3 regions of the Paenibacillus roseipurpureus genome follow, and region 2 is predicted to be linked to each of the others. Evidence: riboswitches for the same ligand, from Rfam matches in the RefSeq annotation. Region 2 holds a riboswitch; each other region holds the start of a gene.

Region 1 (7,735 bases), 1.6 Mb from region 2:
GACTCGCAAGTTGTTCGGTACCCGCGATATGCACGATGAGCGGGTTGTCCGAGGGTCTTCCTTTTGCCGTAAAAATATGTTCCACGGCCTTCGTATTCGTCGCATCCGCGCCTAGCCCGTACACCGTTTCGGTCGGAAACGCTACGGTTTCTCCCTGCTGCAGAAGCTGGGCTGCTTGCGCGATTTGCTGCGCGATGGCGGTCTCCCCACCTAGTTTCACGTTCCAGTACGTAGTCACGATCACTCTCATCCTTACTTCGGTCATAAGTTAGCTGCGTGTTCTCTCGTCCCTAGCTAAACCACGAAAAAATCGCCTTAAACATTTCCCAAATGAAAAATTTCACTTTTGGTTTCGCTGGTTCGTCGGAAGGATCTGCTGCTGCTGCTTCTACCTCTGATTTATCCGTGGAAGCGGAAGCTACTTTGTCCTTAGCAGCTGTTTCGTTTTTCTTCTTCACAGACGGCGTTTCGCTCGCCTTGCCCTTCGTTTCCTTTGTCGACTTGTCCTTAACCGGCTTCTCTTTGCCGTTCTCGTCTGTTGTTTTGGCTACAACAGCAGCGGAAGCAACCGCTTCACCCGATACGGAATCGACGAAGCATAAAGGCGGGAACAACACGCACCACCAGTTCTGACCTTCGCCCGAACCGATGACGACGCGCAATGCTTCGTAATCGCCTGCGGGGTAGACGTCGTTTCCATACATTTTGGTAGGAAAAGGAACAATCCCTAGTTCAACCGTATGCGAATAGGTAAAGCCACGAGCCGCGATCATGTCGCCGACCAGTACATTAAACTCAGGCAAATGCGACTTCACAACCGCCCTTGCCTCATCTAACGTATGTGGACCTACAACCCATTCCTGCATACGCGCAATAATGGCATCGCGAATCTCGCGTTTTAAAGCTTGGTCCTGCGCAGAATCCGAATTCGCTAGAATACGCAAACGAATCGATTCCTCAGGTATCGTAGGCGAAATCACCGCCGCGTTCGTCCGATTCGATTCCCAACACATCATCATAAGAATAAGTGCAAAAACAATGAATAATAAACTTTTCGTTGAGTGGCGCTCGGTTCTCTTTACCATGGAGAGTAGCCCCTTTCCCGTCCTTCGTCTACTAGCCAGTATGGTCAGATTTGGGCGGGGCTAAACCTATGAATCTATGATTTTATTTCAAAATGATAGAGTTGGTAGAGCAGCTAGTGCTAGTGCATTAGCTGCTTATGGTGACTGAGCAGGCCATCTACTGCAGATGCATTAGCGAGAACACGGGAAGCCCTTGCCGATAGCGGAGAATCGGCTACTCGGAAGAGCGGATCGCGATCACATGGCGATCGATTCCCTGGAGATCCTGCACGAAGCGGATCTCTGTCCATTCCGCGGCGGCGCGCAGCATCGCCGCAACAGCTTCCGCCTGCCCGATGCCCACCTCAAACCCGACCACGGTCGGGATTCGCGGCAACCGGTGCAGCTGCTGGACCATACGGCGGTACAGGTCGAGTCCCTCGACACCGCCGAACAGAGCGGTGTGCGGCTCAAACAGCCGCACCTCGGGCATCAGTGCCGGCAGGTCGCCGTCCGGGATATATGGTGGATTCGACACCAATATGTCCGGCGCGAGCCCGCGCTCGATATAAGGCTCGAGGAGGTCGCCCTCGAGCCAAGTGATGCGCGCAGCCACGCCGTGGCGCTGCGCGTTCTTGCGAGCCATCTCCAGCGCTGCCGCGGAGATGTCGCTGGCCGCTACGCGCCACGCAGGGCGCGCGTGCGCGATGCTCACCGGGATCGCTCCGCTCCCGGTGCCCACATCCGCAAGCAGCGGAGCGCCTTGCGGGAACAGACGCGAGCCCTCGTGGAGCAGCGCCTCCACGAGCAGCTCGGTCTCCGGCCGCGGGATCAGCACGGCCGGCCCCACCGCAAACGGAAGGCCGAAGAAATCCTGCTCACCGGTGATGTACTGCACCGGCTCGCCCGCGGCCTTCCTCGCAACCAGCTGGTCCCACGCGGGCACCAGCTCTTCGGGCAGCTGTTCCTGCCACCAGCGGAACAGCAGCTCGGTTCTCGTGCAGCCGCCTAGCAGGTGCTGCAGCAACAGTTCCGTGCAAGACGAGGCCTCTGCGACGCCTTGCTCCGTTAAAAAAGAAGAAGCCTTCACAAAGGCTTCTCTCACACTCATGCTCACAGTCGTCATTACATCGCCTCTAGGGCATCGGATTGTGCAGCAATCGTTAACGCTGACACAATTTCCGCCATATCGCCGTTGAGCACTGTCTCCAAACGGTGCAACGTCAAGCCGATACGGTGGTCGGTAATCCGGCTTTGCGGAAAGTTGTACGTACGAATACGCTCTGAACGGTCACCCGTTCCGACTTTGCTTTTACGCTCGCCGGCATATTTCGCTTCTTCTTCTTCACGCATTTTATCTGAAATACGCGCACGCAATACACGAAGCGCTTGTTCTTTATTCGAGTTTTGGGATTTCCCATCCTGACACGTCGCCACGATACCCGTCGGTACGTGAGTTACCCGTACAGCGGATTTCGTTGTATTAACGGATTGACCACCCGCTCCACTGGAACAGAACGTATCAACGCGAATATCGGCATCGTGAATGACGATTTCCACATCTTCCGCTTCTGGCATAACAACAACCGTTGATGTGGAAGTATGAATACGTCCACCTGATTCTGTTACTGGAATACGTTGCACACGGTGAGCACCGCTCTCAAATTTGAGCTTGCTGTAAGCACCTTTGCCCGTAATCATGAAAATAATCTCTTTAAATCCGCCCAAATCGTTCACGGATGCATCGAGAATTTCCGTTCTCCATCCTTGACTGTCGGCATAGCGTGTGTACATCCGATACAGATCACCTGCGAACAGGGCAGCCTCATCGCCGCCTGCCGCACCGCGAATTTCGACGATGACGTTCTTATCATCATTCGGATCTTTCGGCATCATCAAGATGCGAAGGTGCTCTTCCAGCTTAGCTGACTGCTCGGTCAGCTCCTCGATCTCCATTTTGACCATTTCACGCATCTCGTCGTCCAGCTTCTCATTCTGCATCGCTTTCGCATCTGCCAGCTGTTCGCTCACGCTTTTATATTCATTGTAAGCATCGTAAGCTTCCTGAAGATCGGATTGCTCTTTCGAATACTCTCTTAATTTCTTCGTATCACTCGTTACATCAGGGTCACACAAGAGTTCGCTCAATTTCTCATAGCGGTCTACAATGGACTGAAGTCGATCCAACATAGGGGATCACTCCTTTCTTATTTTTTCATAAAATTAAACATTGAAACGGAAATGCATAACGTCCCCGTCATTCACCACATACTCTTTACCTTCAAGGCGCACTTGGCCTTTCTCTTTCGCACCTGCCATCGATCCTGCAGCCGCCAAATCGGTATAAGACACAACTTCCGCCCGAATAAATCCACGTTCAAAATCCGTATGAATCACGCCAGCCGCCTGCGGAGCTTTCGTCCCTTTACGAATCGTCCATGCACGAACTTCTTGCACACCCGCTGTGAAATACGTGTACAACCCAAGCTTGCGGTAAGCCGCTTTAATCAATCTATTCAAGCCAGACTCTTGAAGTCCCAGCTCTTCCAGGAACATCGCTTTTTCTTCATCTTCCAATTCAGCGATCTCGGATTCAACCTTCGCAGAGATGGAAACAACTTCGTTGTTTTCACTTTCAGCAAAAGTCTTCACTATTTTAACGTATGCATTATCATCTGCTGTTGAAACTTCGTCTTCACTCACGTTTGCCGCATAGAGAACTGGCTTCATCGTCAACAAATGAAGATCGCGAACCAATAGCTTCTCATCATCGCTCAAATCCAAGCTGCGTGCTGGCTTATCATTATATAAGGCTTCTTTGATGCGTTCTAGACACTCTACTTCAGCTACAACTTTCTTGTCGCCGCCTTTGAGGTTTTTGCGTGAACGCTCGATCTTCTTCTCGACCGACTCAATATCTGCCAAAATCAATTCAAGATTAATCGTCTCGATGTCGCCAATCGGATCGACTTTCCCAGAAACGTGCGTAATATTATCATCCTCAAAACAACGTACAACATGCACGATCGCATCGACTTCACGAATGTGTGCCAGAAACTTATTGCCCAGGCCTTCGCCTTTGCTCGCACCTTTCACCAAACCCGCAATGTCAACGAATTCGAACGCTGTCGGTACGATGCTCTTCGGCACTACGATTTCTACCAGCTTCTGCAATCTCTCGTCTGGTACTTCTACTACCCCAACATTCGGATCGATCGTACAGAACGGATAATTCGCAGATTCTGCCCCCGCCTGTGTAATTGCATTAAACAATGTCGATTTTCCTACGTTCGGTAGACCGACGATACCTGCTTTCAAAGCCATTGTCGTTACAACTCCTTAATTTTCGAAAATCATCCTTCTTATTATATAGTAACTGAGGGGCAAAAAAAAGCCTGCAAGCTAGGGATTGGCCGCAGACTTTTTTTCCATTGCTTTTTTGAACTCGTCGTCCCGCTTCTGTTCGAAGTACGTTTCGATCTGATTTCGAAGAATAAAGCCGCGCAGCGCATTGCTTTGTTCCGCAGGGACACTTTCAAAGCTGGCGCCGTAATAGAAGCTGTTCTCCAGCTTTTCTTTCCGTATAATTTCCAGTTGGCATGGCAATTCAAAACCCAGATCGAGCGTCACTTGAAGCTGTGACTTCTTATGGATAATCGCATCCACCATGGCATTATCCTCGATTGTAAAACCGAGACCATTCATAGATATATTTTTGATCGCAAAATCGATTGGATTCTCAAAGACATTCTGTTTCTTTTGATGGCTGTTCTGAATACTGGAAATCAGCCCTGGTTGATTGACCGTGACCCGGGGAAACTCCCGTTTCTCTGAAAACCTCTTCCGATTCTCGGGAGGATTAATCACAATGAGGGAACCTGGTTCTTTCGCAACAACGGTTGTCTCTAGCACGAATAAACCAGATTTGGTGTACAGCGTCACTTTCGCTTTATCCCCCAACTGATACACATCATACTCGGGCAGCTCAATCTCCATGATGTCCCCTTGGGCATAGGTAAGAATACCTGTTGAAACGAAGTCATCCTTGCTCAGTACGGCCCGACTTTCGATCATCACGTCCGCGTCATATCCTTCTTTACTCCCATATCTTTTTAAACTTGATTGCCTCATGGCCATGCTCATCAGCACCTCTCCCTCTAATAATGGATTATAAGACGCCCTCGCGCACAAAAATAGACTGCCCCACTTGCCCAGTGGAACAGCCTACTACCTCAATCAAGAAAAGCATCGATTTTCGGTAACCAGGCTGCCATAGTTCTGTAGAACTTTAGACCCTCAGCTTTGCGTCCTTGCTTTTCAGCAAGTTTGCCATTGTCGAACCCTGCTATGTTATTTATTACGGTCATTGTAGTATTATCGACCTACTCTATAGCCTCATTATACGGACCGTTGGAAGTTCTTTCAACTAAATTACTTGCATCCGCTATTTTTTTATTGTATGAATGTGTAGTGGAACGAATATCCACAAGTTTTTAAGTTATACACATTGTTATCCACAGGTTGTTAACAACGAATGCTTGTTCGATCTTTATGCACATGTGGATAAAATATTTTACGCGAGGTGTCCCCTGTGGATGAACATATAACTGAACATAGTCAGCATGAGCTGTGGATGAGAGAAGCCATCGGTGAGGCTTTGAAAGCTGAAGCGATCCGAGAAGTTCCTATCGGTGCCGTCGTCGTCCATCAAGGGCGCATCATTGGCCGCGGCTATAATTTGCGGGAAACGAAACTGGATCCGCTGGCGCATGCCGAGATGATTGCGATTAAGCAAGCCAGCGAGCACCTGCAGGCTTGGCGTCTCCTTGACTGCAAGCTCTACGTGACGCTGGAGCCTTGCCCGATGTGTGCTGGCGCCATTGTGCAAGCGCGCGTTCCGCAGGTCATCTACGGGACCGTCGATCCGAAGGCTGGCTGCGCGGGGACGTTGATGAACTTGCTGCAAGAGGACCGCTTCAACCATCGGGTCGATGTGGTCAGCGGCGTGCTGCAAGAGGAGTGTTCGACGATGTTGACGCAATTTTTCCGTAAACTGCGCGGAAAGGCTTAGATTGCGACGCCGTCTACAACAGAAAAAAGCTGTCCTAACGTAGATGCGTGCGTCTACTTCAGGGCAGCTTTTTTTCGCTCATTTCAACTTATACGAACGTACGATGAAGAAAATAATCGTGCCAAACAGCGTCAGCAGGATGATGCCCAAAATCCACAGATTGATGTCACCATTTCCCTCTTTGGCAATTCGAATCACGGACCATGTAATGAAGGCAAATAGGATCGTAATGACCGTTTTCAAACTAGTCATGAATAAACGACCATTCTCATACTGCTGCAGCGCATTATCCGCCGTGATCGGAAAAGGGTAGTTAAAGACATGCGGGACTCGACCCAGCAAGGTTAACCCGCTATACAGGATCAGGCTAATCATCGGCGGGAAGATGACACTCATTTTATTCCCCCACCTATTGATCTCCCCGCTCCCATTAAAATGCATAGGAATCCTTTCGGGTAAATCATGCCATTCGAATGCAATGTACACGATCATACTCACAATAGCTAAGAGTGAAATGGCGTCGAACACAGTCTCAAGTTTCGTTTTGGTCAATGGAAGGATCGGGCGATTATTCATCGCGGCACCTGCTTTCTGTGCACAATACTAAATTAGAATGAATGGTTATTCTATTCTTTATGTAGGATGTACATTCCTTGCCCGCCGAATGAAAACATTTCGCGTTAGCGAGGAGAAGTAAAACAAGAAGGATCTGCAACGACAGATCCTTCTCCATGCTCGATTGCGGCTATGCTATTTTATTATGGCGTATAAGATAGACTAGCGCTAAATGAGAGTTGAGTAATATCAGCTGCGGAGGGATCAGATGCTGCACGCGTCCTTATACGAATACCAATACGATCACCCGCTAGGACATTTAATGATAAGAGATTTATATTGGTTGCTGTATAGAAATTACCGGCAGTAAGGATATTACTATTCCCCCCAAAACTAAGTGAGCTAGTCAGCGAAGTTGTCAAGTAAGATGAAGAAAGATGACTAATGCCATTATTAGGAGCTGAAGGTGCTTTGAAAACTGTAAAATCATATATAAGTGGTGTCACATTTATAGAAGCCACTGAAGCAACCAATAAATCTGCACTTATTTGTAAATTTTGAACAGTTCCATTAAAGGGAATTGGGAAAGCAAAACCACCTGCTTCTGGTGGGCTAGTTGATTCTCCAGAACCATTAATAACTTCGACCGTGTGATTACCAAATCCCATTAAAATTGGAGCAGCAGATACTACTGTCGCACCACTGATGATGATACCCGTTGAAAATGGAATTAATCCCCCAGATCCTGCTGGCCCTGTTGCTCCAGTTGCTCCTGTTGGCCCTGTTGCTCCAGTTGCTCCCGCTGGTCCCGTTGATCCTGTTACTCCTGCTGGTCCTGCTGGTCCCGTTGATCCCGCTGCTCCCGTTGCTCCTGTTGCTCCTGCTGGTCCTGCTGGTCCCGTTGATCCTGTGGCTCCTGCTGGTCCCGTTGCTCCTGTTGGTCCCGGTGGACCGCCCGCTGGCCCCGTGGGTCCTGTGGCTCCCGTGGATCCTGTGGCTCCGGCTGTCCCCGCTGGCCCTGTAGCTCCCGCTGTACCCGTTGATC
Region 2 (7,735 bases):
GCCGTATGACGGGATTCCCCAAGCGAGTTATTGCATTTTGGAGGGGGAAGCGGATACTTCCATGCAGGCAGGATTCGCGATTCAGTTCGTTCGTGTACCGTACGATATTGAACAAGCTGTGCGTTTCGCGTACGAGGCCAGAATGCCAGGGAGTCGGCGTTACGAGTTAGAAATTACGACGGGGTTAGTTCATTTAGAGGAGAAGAATTGAAACTTATGGAAATAACTTCCACTCCATGCTAAGATAGAGCGTAGAGCGGAAAGTGAGGACAGCTTCTGATGAAACTTAATTGGCGTAAAATTATTCTCATTATCGTGTGTGCCGAGTGCTTGTTCATCTACTGGCATACCCTCGGTACGATGACTTTGAAGAAACAGCAGACAACTCCCATCGTGTCTCCGTCACAGTCGAAGGTTCCTCTTACACAGCTTCAACCTGCAACCCCGAGTCGATCAAGTTCATGAAGATATAAAGTAAAAGAGCGACGGGCTGCCCAAAGCCCCTCGCTCTTATTCATTTGTTCTATTTCACACGCGCTAAGGCTAGCCCATCATACGCTGGAAGTATCGTACTTTCCAACCTAGGATCGGTAGCAATACGTTGATTGAACGTACGCATCGCTTGGACGGATGCTTTCGTTTGCTTCTCGTCGACTACTTTGCCGCGCATCAGCGTGTTGTCTCCCGCGATAATCGCACCTGGATTCGCTAATTGAATTGCCAGCTCCAAGTAATTCGGATAATTCACTTTGTCCGCATCGATGAAGAAGAAATCGAAGCGTTCGCCCTTTGCTTGCAGATCGTTCAAATGATGGAGCGCTTCGCCGATGCGATACTCCACGTGTTCGCCAAGGCCCGCATCGATCACATTTTGCTTAGCCACATCGGCGAATTCCTGTTTCAACTCAAGCGAGATCAGCTTTCCCCCAGCCTGTAACCCTCTTGCTAGACAAATCCCGCTGTACCCGCCTAGCGCCCCGATTTCTAAGACTCGCTTTGCCCCGATCATCGTAACTAGCATCGTCAACAATCTGCCGTACCCTGGCGCGATCGAGATCTCTGGCATATTATGAGCAACGATGACCTCCTTGACCCGTGCAAGAACGGTATCTTCTTGATATAAGCCTTCCATGTAGCTTTCTGCTGTAATGGTTTCCATGTATATGGACCTCCTTGTGATTAAAATGAGATGAATTCGCTTATTTTGTACAGTATCCGTTTGTAAGTGTCACCTATTTGTCCTATACTTGATTATTGTATGAGTTTTCTGAGCGTTGTACAACCCGGATGGAAGGACAAACACTATGTCGCATAAAATTGAATTAATCGCCACATGCCCAATGGGACTTGAGGCTGTTGTTGCTCGAGAAATTCGTGATCTCGGTTATACCGAAGTAACCGTCGAGAATGGCCGCGTCCGATTCATTGGTGACGAGCTGGCGATCTGTCGCTGCAACCTGTGGCTGCGAACAGCGGATCGCGTTCTCATTCATATGGGACAATTCCAAGCACTCACCTTCGACGAACTGTTTGAAGGGACGAAAGCGCTGGCTTGGCCGGACTGGATCCCGAATGATGCCGAGTTTCCCGTTGAAGGACGTTCCCATAAATCGAAACTATCCAGCGTCCCTGCTTGCCAAGGGATTGTGAAGAAAGCCATTGTTGAGAAAATGAAGCTGCGCTATGGCACCGAGTGGTTCCCTGAGAACGGAGCTCGCTACGTGATCGAAGTCGCTTTACTGAACGATATCGCAACACTCACGATCGACACGACAGGACCGAGCCTGCATAAGCGCGGCTATCGTAAGCTGGTCACTGAAGCACCGCTGAAAGAGACCATGGCCACAGCCATGATCCTGCTCAGCCGCTGGAACGTCGACCGCCCGCTGTACGACCCGTTCTGCGGGTCGGGCACGATCCCGATCGAGGCCGCGATGATCGGCTGGAACATTGCGCCAGGCTTGCGGCGCAGCTTTCCAAGTGAAGCTTGGGGGAATATCCCCCGCAAGCTGTGGGACAAAGCGCGCGACGAAGCCTTCGACGTCGTGCGCGATAACGTGCCGCTGCACATCGTGGGCAGCGACATCGATCCGGCTGCCATCGAAGTGGCAGAGGCAGCCGCTAAGGCCGCTGGACTGGCGAAGCAGTTCCAGCTCAAGGTTGAGCCGATCGCCAAGGCGCGTCCGCGCGGCGATTACGGCTGCCTGATCACCAATCCGCCGTACGGCGAGCGGCTTGGTGAACAGCAGGATGCCGAGCTGGCGCTGCGCCAGCTCGGGGCTCTAACGACACCGATGCCGTCGTGGAGTCTGTTCATTCTGAGCCCGACTACGCAGCTCGAGCATTATATGAATCGCCGCGCGGATAAGAAGCGCAAGCTGTTCAATGGACGAATCGAGTGTAACCTGTATCAATACCTTGGTCCGTTACCTCCTCGAAGACACGATAGATAAGCATGTAGCTGACTTCGGCGGCAGGCGGACATTTCAGCCCTGAAATTGCTCCTAAACGGAACGTGAGTGCGCTAACAACTTCTTCTAGCATCAAAATGGGCCTCGAGCGGAACGTCAGTATGCTATTTTGCCGGAAAGTGGTCAAAAACCACGAAAATCCGATAAATAGAGTATCCACGTTCCGTCAAACCCTGAATATCAGCCATTTCGGCAAAATAGCGCATTTACGTTCCGTTTCGCTACCAAATCAGCAATTCCAACGCCATGAAATAAATGAAATAAGCCTGCCGACCCTATCCATGGGCTTGCAGGCTTAAAAGCTATTGTACCTCTTAAAATTCTGATGCTTGATACTCTTCATAAGGATCAAAATCAGGATTATCTTTTGCAATAATCGGGTCTATGACCGTTACGGTATCCATCGTAGATACATGCCAATCCTCATTGGAGCTAAGCACTTCTGCCAAAAAAGCATCAATGTCCATGTGTTGTTAATTCCTTCCTCATGATCGCAAGATAAAACTTAGTATTGGTGAGGAGGATTATGTTTATTCCTAAATTAACATTCTATTACTTCAACCAGCTCCAAGGGGAGCCCATCTGGATCGGCGAAGAATGTGTAGCGGTTCCCCGTGATTGGATCAATCCGTACTGGCTCCACCGTGATCCCCTTGTGTGTCAAGGCCTCCACAGTCTCATCCATATTGGTGATAACGAATGCCAAATGCCGCAGTCCACGAGCCTCAGGTTGATTTACGCGTAGTGGCGGATTCGGAAAAGAGAATAGTTCAATCTCTTGATCTGTGTCCCCGATCCGTAAATCCAATTTGTAAGAATCCCGCTCTGCACGATACGTTTCTTGGATAACGGTAAGTCCGAGCAGCTCGACATAGAAATGCTTGGATCGTTCATAATCAGAACAAATAATTGCTACGTGGTGTATCTGTTTGAAGTGTATAGTCACCTTGTACCTCCATAAACGACCTAAGCCTGTTCATGCAATCCCAACGTGTAATCAATCTCATACCATGCAACTCCCTCGATATAGCACTTTAGGACTACTTATGGATATGGCCTCATTATAGCCGTTCGTGTCGATTGGTGACAATGAGAAAAAAGAACGGTTCGCCTAGATAGGCTGAACCGCTCTTAATTTGGAAGTCAGGCATTGAAAAAGTCTAGTTAAAAAACCTTCGATTTGCGACATTGGGGGCATTTTCACCGATAGCTTAACTTCGCCCTTCCAATAAAAAATGAGAATGCTGTTGTTTCTTCCGTGAAACAATTCAACGTCCCAGCAAGTTTCGTTAAGTGCGTACTCTTCGCGGTTAATCATCAGTTTCGGTCCATCCGTGGATGGCACCAAACGAGCAACATGGTTTCCGCATAATGAGGTAGCTTTTTGTTCTTCCTGTGGGTGATGATCCAATTTCATGCTGAGTGAGCCTCCTGTTTACAATTTTTTAATATCGAAATTATGACAGAGAAAAACCCCACCAAGGGGATCCGAATTAGTGGGGTTCTGAATGAATTCCCAATCTTTCGGCGGCTGGCTGGCTGCTTGTCCCTAAGCAGGAGAAGTAAAGCCCCTGTAGCTTTGCGTCACTGGCTTTCGCCAGCTTTGCCTTTGTCGAGATGACGTGCAAGCAAATAGTTAGATAAAGCGTAATGTTGATCTTTATACTCTCAAGAATAAGGGAAGTCGTTCACAATTCGAATAGTTCCATGGAACCATTTTTACGAAATCCATCAAAAAACTTGCATTTTCGACGAACTTTTTACCGAAATATGACGTTTCGTGCCCCTCCAGTAGAAAATCGAGCCAACCATCGACAAAATTGCAATGAGAAGAAACAGCGTTTTCCCGCCAAAAGACACAAGCAAGAAGCCGCCGATCCAAGGCCCCATAAAGTGGCCCAGATTCGTTAATGTTTGCGCCCCGAAATAGGTACCTCGCATGTTCTCTGGAGCAAGCTTATCAATCAGCAGATTAGCGGCTGGATAATTCAAAATTTCACCAAAGGTGAAAATACCCATGGAGATGATGAGCCAAGTCAGCGAATGCGAGAAGGCAAATCCCACATCACCGAGTGCAAACATGATGTTGCCAACGATGATCGCGGTTAACGGGGGATACTTCTCAGCCCACTTACCAAGCGGAATCTGCATGGCAATCACGACAATCGCATTGGCGCTCATGAGCACCGCGAACATGTTGACACCATTGGTGAAATCCATCTGAAGATACTGGGAGAGTGTTACCATAACCTGCGAGTAGCCAATCGCCCCAATGATGCCGCCGATGATGTACAAACGGAAAGTCATGTCTTTGCGAATGACATTCCATGCCGATCCGAACGTTATCTTCGACTTCTTCTCCCCTTCAATTTGCTTGATGCCAAATTTAATGAGGAGCGCGTACAACGTAATGCCGTAAATTAAATAAATAACGCCTGTCAGCAGAAAAGGCAGCGCACCGTTCATCGTCGCAAAAAAAGCGCCGAGCAGCGGGCCGACAGCCACACCGATGTTAATCGCCATATAGCGCAGCGAGAACACTTGTCTCCGCTTCGCAGGTTCCGTTAAATCAGCCATTAACGCTTGAGACACTGGCTCATAGAACGAGCGGCACAACCCATTGAGCATGTTCAACAGCATAAACAGAACAGGCAGCTTCACAATGCCAAAACCTAAGAAGACGAAGCCCCATCCGAAAAGTGCCCCAAGCATGATGACACGTCGACCAAATCGGTCAGATAACGTACCACCTACAAATCCGCCTACTGTTCCTGCCAACGCACCCATCCCAATGACAATCCCGATCAAACTTGGGCTCATATCCGAGTGTTTAGCCAAATAGATAGCGAGGAACGGCAAACTCATTGAAGAAGCTGCCCTAGCCATAACCGTGCCCAAAATTAATGTATGTACAATCGGATGATAGGCATGTAGAAATTGACGTACACGATTCATGTGCTCGCGCTCCCTTCATGGTTGAAGATGAATCAAATAATTACCAATGGTTAATAAATACACACCGAAGACTTATTATACACGAAAAAGCGAGAATGGTGTCGTTATTTTGCAAACGAATGAATGCCATCATGATCACAAATCTGCCATTGGTAATGATTGGATGAACTCTTTATACTGATTGTATGGAGGTGTTTCCGATGAAAATAGCAATCACAGGCGGCAGCGGCTTTATCGGTAAACGATTAATCGCTTATTGGTTAGAACAAGGTTACGAGCTAATTAACATTTCACGTTCCTCTGCTACCCGTATCCCAGGTGTAACAACGGTTACTTGGGATGATCTGAAGATGAAGCCCGATACCCTACAAGGGCTGCATGCCATTGTCAACTTAGCTGGCGAATCGATCAGTCAGCGGTGGACAGCGGCGGCCAAATCTCGTATCATTCAGTCCCGCTTAGACGCAGCGGCTAACGTTGCCAAACTCGTTGCAAGTATGGACGTGAAGCCGCGTGTCGTTGTGAATGCATCCGGGATGTCCTATTACGGAACGTCAGAAACGGACACTTTCGACGAGACTAGCCCATTCCGAAACACGGATTTCTTAGCATCCGTTGTTAAGCAGTGGGAGCATGCCGCCGATCAAATCCAAGGAACTCGCGTGGTGAAAGTTCGTGTTGGACTTGTGCTGGATAACCTCGAAGGCGCTTTTCCGAAAATGGCTTTGCCTTATAAGCTTGGTGTTGGAGGTACCGTCGGCAGCGGCAGACAATGGATGTCATGGATCCATATCGATGACATGGTGCGTTTAATTGATTTCTGCGTAGATCACGATGATATTGAAGGTCCTGTCAACGCAACGGCTCCCAATCCCGTGACGAATCAACAATTTGGACGTACATTGGCGACTGTTATGAGAAGACCGAATATATTCCCAGTTCCAGCCTTCATGATGAAGCTATTGTTCGGCGAGCTCTCCGTGCTATTGTTGGAGGGTCAGAAGGTCCTGCCTCGGGTTTTACAGCAGCATGGTTTCGTATGGAAGTTCCCGCAGCTCCAAGAGGCGCTGGCCCAATTGATGAAAAAATAACTTTTCTTTTCAATTAAAATTGTGTACAATTTAATTATGTCAAATACAATTAAAGGTTGTGAGCCTATGAGCATTCATCAATTTCAAGTCCGCACGATCCGCGGTGAAGAGAAATCGCTTGCCGATTACAACAATCAGGTTCTGCTCATTGTCAACACGGCAACCAAATGCGGGTTTGCCCCTCAGTTTAAGGGGCTTCAAGAACTCCATGATACGTACAAAGATCAAGGCTTTAGCGTGCTTGGCTTCCCTTGCAACCAATTCAAAGATCAAGAGCCAGGCAATGACGCACAAGTGGAGCAAGCATGCCAATTAAACTTCGGTGTCAATTTCCCGCTTTTCTCCAAAATTGATGTGAATGGCGCGGATGCGCACCCGTTATACAAATATCTGAAAAGCAAAGCCCCTGGCTTATTCGGTTCAGGCATTAAATGGAATTTCACGAAATTCCTCGTCGATCAGAATGGTCAAGTCATTAAACGATTCTCACCTACGACGAAACCGCAAAAGATCGAGGCATACGTACGCAAGCTGCTTGCCAAGACCGCTGTTCACGCATAATCACAAGCCATCTCTATCGCTTAAAGAAGCATAAAAGCATCCGCCACGAGGGCGGATGCTTTTATTTTTTCACATATTTCTTGGCTTTCTCAATGGCTTCATCTTCTGTTTCGCCTGTAATGTAGCGGCCGTTAATAAAAATAAATGCATACCTTTGACATGGACCGCAATACGATTTGCAAGCGACTTTGACTTCCGTACCAGGTGCAATCACATCAATTTTGGCTAGGGCCGTTTTCACCTTCATGTGTTTGCACTTGTCACAAATGCGAATATCGTTGCGCATTAGTGGTCTCCGTGATTCCCCTTGCTAGGGTTAGTAATCATGAAGCCCTCTTCCGGTGTGTAGAAGTAGTCAATACGAACACCATCCAGCAGCGGCTCGGATTGATCAAGAAGAACGTCAATGCCTTTATCGGTGGTAACTACAACGTCATTAGGAGTTTTATCGTCAAGACCCAAACCATAGTGAGCGTGATCACCATGTTTATGCGTCACTTGAACACGAACTGATAAACCTTGGTTTTCTTCTTTATTAAGCTCCAATTGAAGTACTTTTGCTGCATTGCGAGAAATTTTGACTTTCATATGTACACATCTCCTGAAACGATAAATTTTAATTCTATTGTAAAGAATCTACGCCATGAAATCAACCTG
Region 3 (7,735 bases), 1.7 Mb from region 2:
ATTGCAAGGTAAGATCATTACCATTAGCCAGGCTAGTTGTTAAGTTTCCTGGTGCTTCCATATTTGGATACTGCAATGGAACTGTAATTAAGCTTCCCTCTTGTGATTCGCCAAATCGGTTATTTACCGTTTGAACGATATAGGTATGCATACCTTCGGCAACATTCGTTAGTGTTGTCGTTAAGAACAAACCTGACTTAAGCAATACCTTTTGGTTATTAATAAGCTCATAGATATTATAGCTGTCTGCATTAGAAGCCGTACCCCAAGTTAGCACGATATCATTGCCCTTTTGAATTTTATAAACCAAATTACTAGGAGGCGTAATGACTGGGTATACGATAGATACGGTAATTGCAGCCCCTTCTGCAGACTCTCCGTAGAGTGTCGAGAACGAGTGGATCATAAAATTATGGTCACCAGCTGATAATCCGGTGAACGAAGCAGTTGCGCTGGACACTGTGTTTTTTAGTACTTTTTGGCCATCGACCACTTCATATATTTTATATTTTGTAGCATTAGTGGCTACTGTCCACTTTAGCGTAACATCTGTAACGATTGTTATCGTGGACGTTACGTTTGTTGGGGCCTGCATCGTTACACCATCCAAAGTCAATGAAAGCTGACTGCCTTCGGCAGAGTCCCCAAAGCGACTTGAACTCGAATGAACCACGTAGCTATACTCACCTGGTGGTAAGCTTGTATACGAAACAGAAGTTCCAGTCACTGTGCTTTTTAGGACTTTATTACCACCAACAATTTGGTACACTTTATAGCTTGTCGCGTAATCTACCGCTGTCCAGCTAAGTGTAACACTAGAAGGAGTCGTGATCGTACTTGTAAAATTGGTTGGTGGCTGCATCGTTGGAAATACTACTTCCAAAGTGAGAGATGTACCCATTGGTGAAGTTCCGAAACGATTCGATACTGCGTAAACCTTATATTGATAACTACCAGCGGGCAAATCACTGTAGCTAACTGATGTTCCTGTTAAAGAACTTTTCAGAACCTCTTGTCCACCGCTAATCTGGTAAACTTTATAACCTGTCGCATTCGGCGCAGCATCCCACTTTAATACAACCGTGTTGACATCGTTTATTGTATATGAAAAGTTGGCTGGTGCATTCATGATGACTGCCTCCAGAGTTACGGATAGCTGACTGCCTTCGACCGATTCACCAAATCGACTAGATACAGCGTGAACCTCATAGGTGTAATTCCCTGCAGGCAACCTAGTAAAAGTTACAGTTTTGTCTGTCACCGTACTATTTAAAACACGAGTTCCGTCTACGATTTGATACACCTTATAACTATCTGCTAAATTAGCAGAATCCCATGATAAAACGATATCGTTAAGATTTTGAATCGTATATGTTAGATTACCAGGCGGCTGCATAGATATTGGACTTAACGTAAAGGATACTTGACTGCCGTCTGCAGACTCACCAAATCTAGTTGAAAAGGAATGAACCTCATAGGAGTAGTCACCAACTGGCATATTGGTGTAGGTTACTGTTTTACCCGGTATCGAACTCTTTAAAACTCGCTGTCCATTTACAATTTGGTAGACTTTATAGCTGTTTGCATTGGCAGCAGACGGCCAAGATAAAACAATGTCATTACCATTCTGAAGCTGATAAGTAACATTGCTAGGTGAGAACATCGTTACACTTTCGAGATGAAATGAAATCGTGCTGCCTTCAGTGGATTCACCAAAACGGCTGGATATAGATTTCACAATATAACTGTAATCACCGCCAGGCATCTTGGTGAAGGTTACCGTCGTTCCTGTAACTGTGCTTTTTAGAACAGGCACTCCATCAATAACTTGATAGACATTATAGCTATCCGCATAAACAGCACTATCCCATGTTAAGATAATGTCATTAATGTTTTGAAGCTGATAAGAAAGGCTACTTGGGCTCACTATGGCTATAGGATCTAGTGTAAATGAATCTTGACTGCCATCTGCCGATTCCCCAAATCGGGTAGATACGGAATGAATTTCATAGGTATAGTTGCCTGCTGGCATATTTGAATAAGTAACGGTTGTCCCTGTTACTGTACTCTTTAAAACCCGTTGTCCATCAATAATTTGATAGATTTTGTAAGAATTTGCATTAGCTGCTGATGTCCAAGTTAGAATAATATCATTGCCATTTTGAATCTTATGTGCAAAATTGCTTGGTGGAAGCATCGTTACAACACCAACCGTTATGCTAACGCTGCTGCCTGTGGACGATTCTCCGAAGCGATCACTGTAGGAGTGAACTTCATAGCTATAATCTCCTGCCAGTACATTGCTATATTTTACAGTTGTTCCACTGACCGTACTCTTAAGAACTGGATTACCGTCAGTGATTTGGTAGATCTTATAACTCATTGCATTCGATACTGGATCCCAGCTTAAATTCACATCAGTGAGGTTGGTTACTGAAGCAGTGAAATTATTGGGTGCAGTCATTATTGGGTATACCAGATCAATCTGTTTAATCGTCGATTGGGCTGATTCACCGTATACTGTATGTACAGATGTTACAGCAAATTTATAGGTACCTTCGGGTGCCCGGGTTATCGTAAACGTCCTATCTATCCCGGATTTTAATAACGTCGCTACTCCATTCACATCAATCTTATAAAGATTATAAGATTGAGCATTTTGAGCAGAACCCCAGCTAATTACGATATCGTTACCATTTTGAATCGAAGCGTTTAGCGTCGATGGTGGCAACATGTCTGGGTAGTCAATGGTGACGGTGATCGGGGCGCTTGGACCGGATTCCCCTTCAGCACTTAAGGTAGATACGACATACCGATAAGAACCTTCGGCTAGATTATTTTTCGTATATGTAGCATTGGTTACTGTGCCAGTCAGTAGAAGCTGGCCATCTGTAATTTCATAGATCTTATACCCATTCGCACCAAACACAGGGTCCCAGCTTAGTTTAATATCATCAGCGCTCAGAGCCTGATAGGTAACATTACTAGGTGGCAAAATGGAACTGCTTGTTGCAAATACGCTTGCTGCAGGGAAAAGTAATTGCAATAGAAAAAGAAATGACATTATTGCTGACAATCTACTATGCATTCTGTTCGACATCGTTTTGACCAGCCTTTCAACGGTATAGTATTTTATGCGCAATAAAAAAGAACCTTTGCAAGGTTCATAGTTTTACCGCTATGACTCCTTGTGGCAACCGGCTGCCATCCTCATACTTAGAACGAGGTTCAGGCCCTTGGCTTTGCGTATCATGGTTTCCCATGACTTGCCTTTTCATTTGGGTTAAATGCGGCTATTCTTGTTGTTATGTCTCTATTATTGCGTTATTTCTTGAGATCAAAAAAGTAGCTTTCTCCTGTGTAAGCTTTGTCGTATGACATGCGTTGCGTCTTTCCAGTCTCTATCTTCGAAATCTGAAGGCTAGCTTCATCCCTTAACTGCTCTAATTTACGGATAAAAATCGTATCATGACTTAAAACCATTTTGACCCGATTCTTGTATTCCCTCTTCTGTTGTAGCGTAGGTGAAGCATGCAGCAGTAATTTCATGATCTGACTCCGTCGTTCCATATATTCGGAAATTTGTTCAGTGTCCATATTGGAAAGTGCGGATAGCCCCTGCTGCGTATGTATTTCTAATTGAACGAGTAAATCATCCATGGCTGACACCGGATGCTACTGGCGATACCGTTGATTGCGCAAGCTTTGCAGCTTGCATCCATGTTTCCTTTAACTGCATCAGATAACCCAATACCTCTTCTGCTGGCTCTACCTCTTTCTTCATATTCGCTTCAACAAGACGGCGTGTAAAATATTCATACAGCTTGAGCAGATCATTTGCTATTGGAATGGAACGATCAAGCGTAATCGAGAATTCGCTAATGATATCTTGCACCTTTACTAGGTTCGTATTGGCTTCTTGGAAGTTACTAGCCTTTAATGCCTCGATGCCCATTCTGCAAAACCGAATGCCACCATCACAAAGCATAATTAACAACTGTGCTGGAGTCGCAGTCTGAACGGAAGACTCCAAGTATTTATTCCGCTGCGGATAACTCATAGATGTTCCCCCTAAATATGTAGTCCTATTGAATTAGCCGCCCATTTGCTGACTAAGCTGTGCACTCTGCGCCTGCATTTGTGTAATATACTTTTCCATTGCTGTAAATTGATTATAATATCGGGTTTCGAGCGCATCCAGCTTAGCTGTTAGCTTATCAATATTAGTGTTAATCGAATTAATCGATTTGCCGATTAAATAATTAGAATCGACACTTGAAGTAGCCCCGGCCTTTTTTGTAAGGTTAGAAATTAACCGTGTGGCTTTATCATATAATTTCGTCGCTAAGCCGTCACCTGCATCCGAATCTTTATCTCCATCATTTGTAATAAAAAGCGCCATGACTTCATCAGGGTTTTCCGCGATTGCTGCTTTAAGCTTTGCATCGTTAATATAAATTTTACCGTTTTCCGAGTAACTACCTGAAATAGAATTTCCGGCAATCAGGCTTGTTGAGATGCCAATTTCTGATAGGGTTTTATAATCTCCTGTCGGTAATCCGGTTACTATAGCGGAAAAAGAAGTCCTAAAGTTTGTTAAGCCGCTTGAAAGCAAATCATCATTGCGCAGTAAGCCGCTCTTCGCTTTCTCTTCCCAAGCTTTAATTTGATCATCTTTCATTCCTTCTCGCTGTTCATCTGTTAAAGGAGAGAAATCCTTGTACTTCTTCTCAGAAACTTTGGTATTAACCGTCGTAATCAATTCATTGTATTTATCAACAAGTGTCTTAATCGAATTGTACACGCCATCGACATCTCGTGTCGTTGTAATACTAACTGCTGAATCAGTCGGTGCTTGCTCTTTCTTTGCCGTAAACGTCATGCCATTAATGGAAAATGTATTGGAGTCATATTTGGCGGAAACACCATTAAACTCAACATCGGCTTGAGTACCCTTTACACCAAGCTGGGAATAACTCGTTGACGTCGGTGCACTTAAAGCAAAATTAGTCGTAATATCCGTTCCATCTGCAGTTTGATCTGATAAAGTAATCGCTTCTCCCCCTGGAGCAAAGAAAGCAAGCTTGTTATCACTTGTTATATAGGCAGATATGCCAAGCTTCCCAACATCAGAGCTGTTAATTGCATCGATGACATTTCCGATTGCACTTGAGCTGCTTACGGTCACATCGACTGTTTTCCCCCCTGCGCTTACACGCAGTGTTTGCGCCGAGGTAATAGTACTATCTACGATCGTAGTCGTCCCAGCGCTAAATGTATTCGTTCCCTTGTAGGTTTGTCCTGTAGTACCCGAGATTGCTGCAGAAGAAATACCCAGTACATCCTTCAGCAGATTGGTAGTACCATTAGAGGATTCCATTTGCAAATTAACCTCAGCAGACTGCCCCGTACCTGACGATACGAAAAACAATCGCTTCATCGTGCTATCATAGTTAACACCAACACCAGTAACACTCGTTTTACTATTTATTCGTGAAACTAAACTAGCAATCGTATCTGCCTTCTCGACATTTAAGGTAATCGTCCCTTTTTGACCGCCAACGGTCAGTGTCGAAGAGCTGGATAATCCTAAGTCTTCTAGTGTCGAAGAATTACTCGTTGCAAGAGCTAATACATCCGAGGTCACCTTAGCTCCAGACGCAAGCTTGTTCACTTTCAGTGTATAAATCCCCTCGGCAGCATTGGAAGATGATGTAGCAGAAACTATACTATCATCCGATGAGGATGACTTCTTCGTTTGGTAGGCTGACTGTAATTTCATATTAAATGCTATGTTCCGAAATTCCATGATTTTAGAGTTCATAGCACGGTAATCATCACGCTGCCATTCCAGCGTCTGCTTATTCTGCTTTAATTTATTCTGTGGCATTCTCGCAGCCTTCATTAACTTACTAACCGTATCATCAATATCGATTCCCGAACCCGAAAAGCCGTTTAATCGAGTTACCATTGCCTGTGACCTCCTCATTCAACATAACGGATAAGTTTATCTCCGTTCATCAATAATAATTCCTGCCATTTCCCACAGCTTAGCAACAAAATCCAAGCTTTTTTCTGGTGGAATTTCCCGTATCGTTTCTCCTGTATTTGTATCTACGACCTTGACGGAGATTAGCTTAGTTTTTTGGTGAACAGAGAACTCTAGTGATGTCGTTCTACCCTGCATGGCTTTAATGGCATTTTCGATCGCTTTAACGAGCTGCTCATCACTAACCGTTACTTTCTCTCCCTGAATTTCTGCAACTCTAAGCTCATGCGTGTTCGTGATGTAGGGAGACACAAGTGACGCAGCATTTACTCCTGCATCTTCTATGCTCTTTGACTTTACAGTAGGCTCCACAGCAGGTAGTTCTGCCCCAGAAGAGGCTCCTATTCCACCAACAGGAAAATTGACGCTCATAACAAGAACCTCCAACCGAAATATGTATATTACATATATCGGCTGAAGGCACGTTTTGTATTATAGTTATTTTGTCGATTTTGCAATAAAAAAAGAGACTTTGGACGAGCCAAAGTCTCTTTTGTAGCAATAAATTAACGAAGCAATTGCAGAACGCCTTGTGGCTGTTGGTTCGCTTGTGCCAACATTGCTTGTGCAGCTTGGGAAAGGATGTTGTTCTTAGTAAAGTCCATCATTTCTTTCGCCATATCCACGTCACGAATACGGGATTCAGCAGCTGTCAAGTTCTCGGAAGAAGTTTGCAAGTTGTTGATTGTGTGCTCCAGACGGTTTTGCACAGCACCCATTTTGGAACGCTCAGAAGAAACGCTCGTAATAGCTTTGTCCAAAGAAGTGATGGCTGCAGCCGCACCGGAAGCAGAAGATACGTCAACTCCGGAAATACCTAGAGCGGAAGCCCTCATATCGGAAATACCCAGAGCGATCGTTTGTCCTTTATTAGCACCAATTTGGAAAGAAATCGCACCAGCACCAGCAGCTTCACGTGAAGCATTGCTCAAGCCTTGGTCATCCAGAACGGTTTGGTTCTCTTCTTCGGATAGCTGCAGATCACCACTTGGAGCTTGGAAAGTCAGACGACCATCAGATGTTGTTTTTACAATGATATCTTCAAGGAAGCCTTCGTCTCCTTGGGACTTACCTGCATTTGTATTCCATGTTGTGATTTCTGCATTCATACGTGTTTGGAACGCTGTAGCTAATGTATCCAAGCTTGAACCCGCTGCAACAGCAGACATTGTTACTTGCATTTGTTGACCGTTATAAGTCATAGTAAATGTTTGAGCAGCGGTTGTAGCGTTAACTGTCTGCCAGTCGCCATCTGTTTGAGTTGCAGCACCTACTAGTTCTGCAGTTGCTCCCAGGAATGTATCAAATACAGACTTAGAACCAGCCGCATCAGTTACACCGTCAGACAATTTAGCATTTGTAGAAGCACTAGCGTCTCCAAGGTACAATTCAACTTTGGAAGCCGTACCTTTTGTGCTGCTTTCAATTTTAAATGTACCTGCAGTTGCATCTGTAATATTAACATGCCCAGCGCCTGTTCCGGAATCGTCAATTGCTTGGTTGATGACTTTTTCCAGAATGTCACGAACCTTATGACTTTCTGTAGAAGTCATGTTAGTACCAGACCAATCATGTTCCAGAACTGCTTTATCATCAGCGCTCAAATATTTATTCCAAGCGACATCAATTTTCTTGCCATCAACGATTAGCGCGTCTGTTTGATCGTATTTGACGTTACCAGTGGAA

Evidence for each region. A riboswitch is a leader RNA that binds a small molecule or an ion and turns the genes downstream of it on or off. The one in region 2 is predicted to bind cyclic di-GMP.
Region 1: another riboswitch for cyclic di-GMP. It lies ahead of MJB10_RS00160 (PilZ domain-containing protein); the one in region 2 lies ahead of MJB10_RS19215 (hypothetical protein).
Region 3: another riboswitch for cyclic di-GMP. It lies ahead of MJB10_RS00600 (OmpL47-type beta-barrel domain-containing protein); the one in region 2 lies ahead of MJB10_RS19215 (hypothetical protein).

Annotation. Positions count from the first base shown of each region.
Region 1 covers NZ_CP130319.1:29,519-37,253, reverse strand. Annotated here, with positions in the region: gene MJB10_RS00185 (L-threonylcarbamoyladenylate synthase) at 1-250, opposite strand, end outside; gene spoIIR (stage II sporulation protein R) at 291-1,085, opposite strand; gene prmC (peptide chain release factor N(5)-glutamine methyltransferase) at 1,300-2,190, opposite strand; gene prfA (peptide chain release factor 1) at 2,190-3,254, opposite strand; gene ychF (redox-regulated ATPase YchF) at 3,288-4,388, opposite strand; gene MJB10_RS00160 (PilZ domain-containing protein) at 4,467-5,207, opposite strand; cyclic di-GMP riboswitch class I at 5,319-5,405, opposite strand; gene tadA (tRNA adenosine(34) deaminase TadA) at 5,656-6,135, shown strand; gene MJB10_RS00150 (DUF1648 domain-containing protein) at 6,214-6,711, opposite strand; gene MJB10_RS00145 (hypothetical protein) at 6,894-7,358, opposite strand; partial or broken gene MJB10_RS26790 (hypothetical protein) at 7,425-7,735, opposite strand, start outside.
Region 2 covers NZ_CP130319.1:4,291,663-4,299,397, forward strand. Annotated here, with positions in the region: gene MJB10_RS19185 (metallophosphoesterase family protein) at 1-211, shown strand, start outside; gene MJB10_RS19190 (hypothetical protein) at 280-465, shown strand; gene MJB10_RS19195 (O-methyltransferase) at 524-1,159, opposite strand; gene MJB10_RS19200 (THUMP domain-containing class I SAM-dependent RNA methyltransferase) at 1,305-2,453, shown strand; gene MJB10_RS19205 (hypothetical protein) at 2,786-2,938, opposite strand; gene gloA2 (SMU1112c/YaeR family gloxylase I-like metalloprotein) at 3,013-3,411, opposite strand; gene MJB10_RS19215 (hypothetical protein) at 3,583-3,888, opposite strand; cyclic di-GMP riboswitch class I at 3,995-4,089, opposite strand; gene MJB10_RS19220 (MDR family MFS transporter) at 4,203-5,426, opposite strand; gene MJB10_RS19225 (TIGR01777 family oxidoreductase) at 5,627-6,517, shown strand; gene MJB10_RS19230 (glutathione peroxidase) at 6,584-7,078, shown strand; gene MJB10_RS19235 (DUF1450 domain-containing protein) at 7,140-7,364, opposite strand; gene MJB10_RS19240 (HesB/IscA family protein) at 7,364-7,666, opposite strand.
Region 3 covers NZ_CP130319.1:122,265-129,999, reverse strand. Annotated here, with positions in the region: gene MJB10_RS00600 (OmpL47-type beta-barrel domain-containing protein) at 1-3,064, opposite strand, end outside; cyclic di-GMP riboswitch class I at 3,190-3,281, opposite strand; gene MJB10_RS00595 (hypothetical protein) at 3,325-3,660, opposite strand; gene fliS (flagellar export chaperone FliS) at 3,653-4,060, opposite strand; gene fliD (flagellar filament capping protein FliD) at 4,094-5,971, opposite strand; gene MJB10_RS00580 (flagellar protein FlaG) at 6,008-6,421, opposite strand; gene MJB10_RS00575 (flagellin N-terminal helical domain-containing protein) at 6,556-7,735, opposite strand, start outside.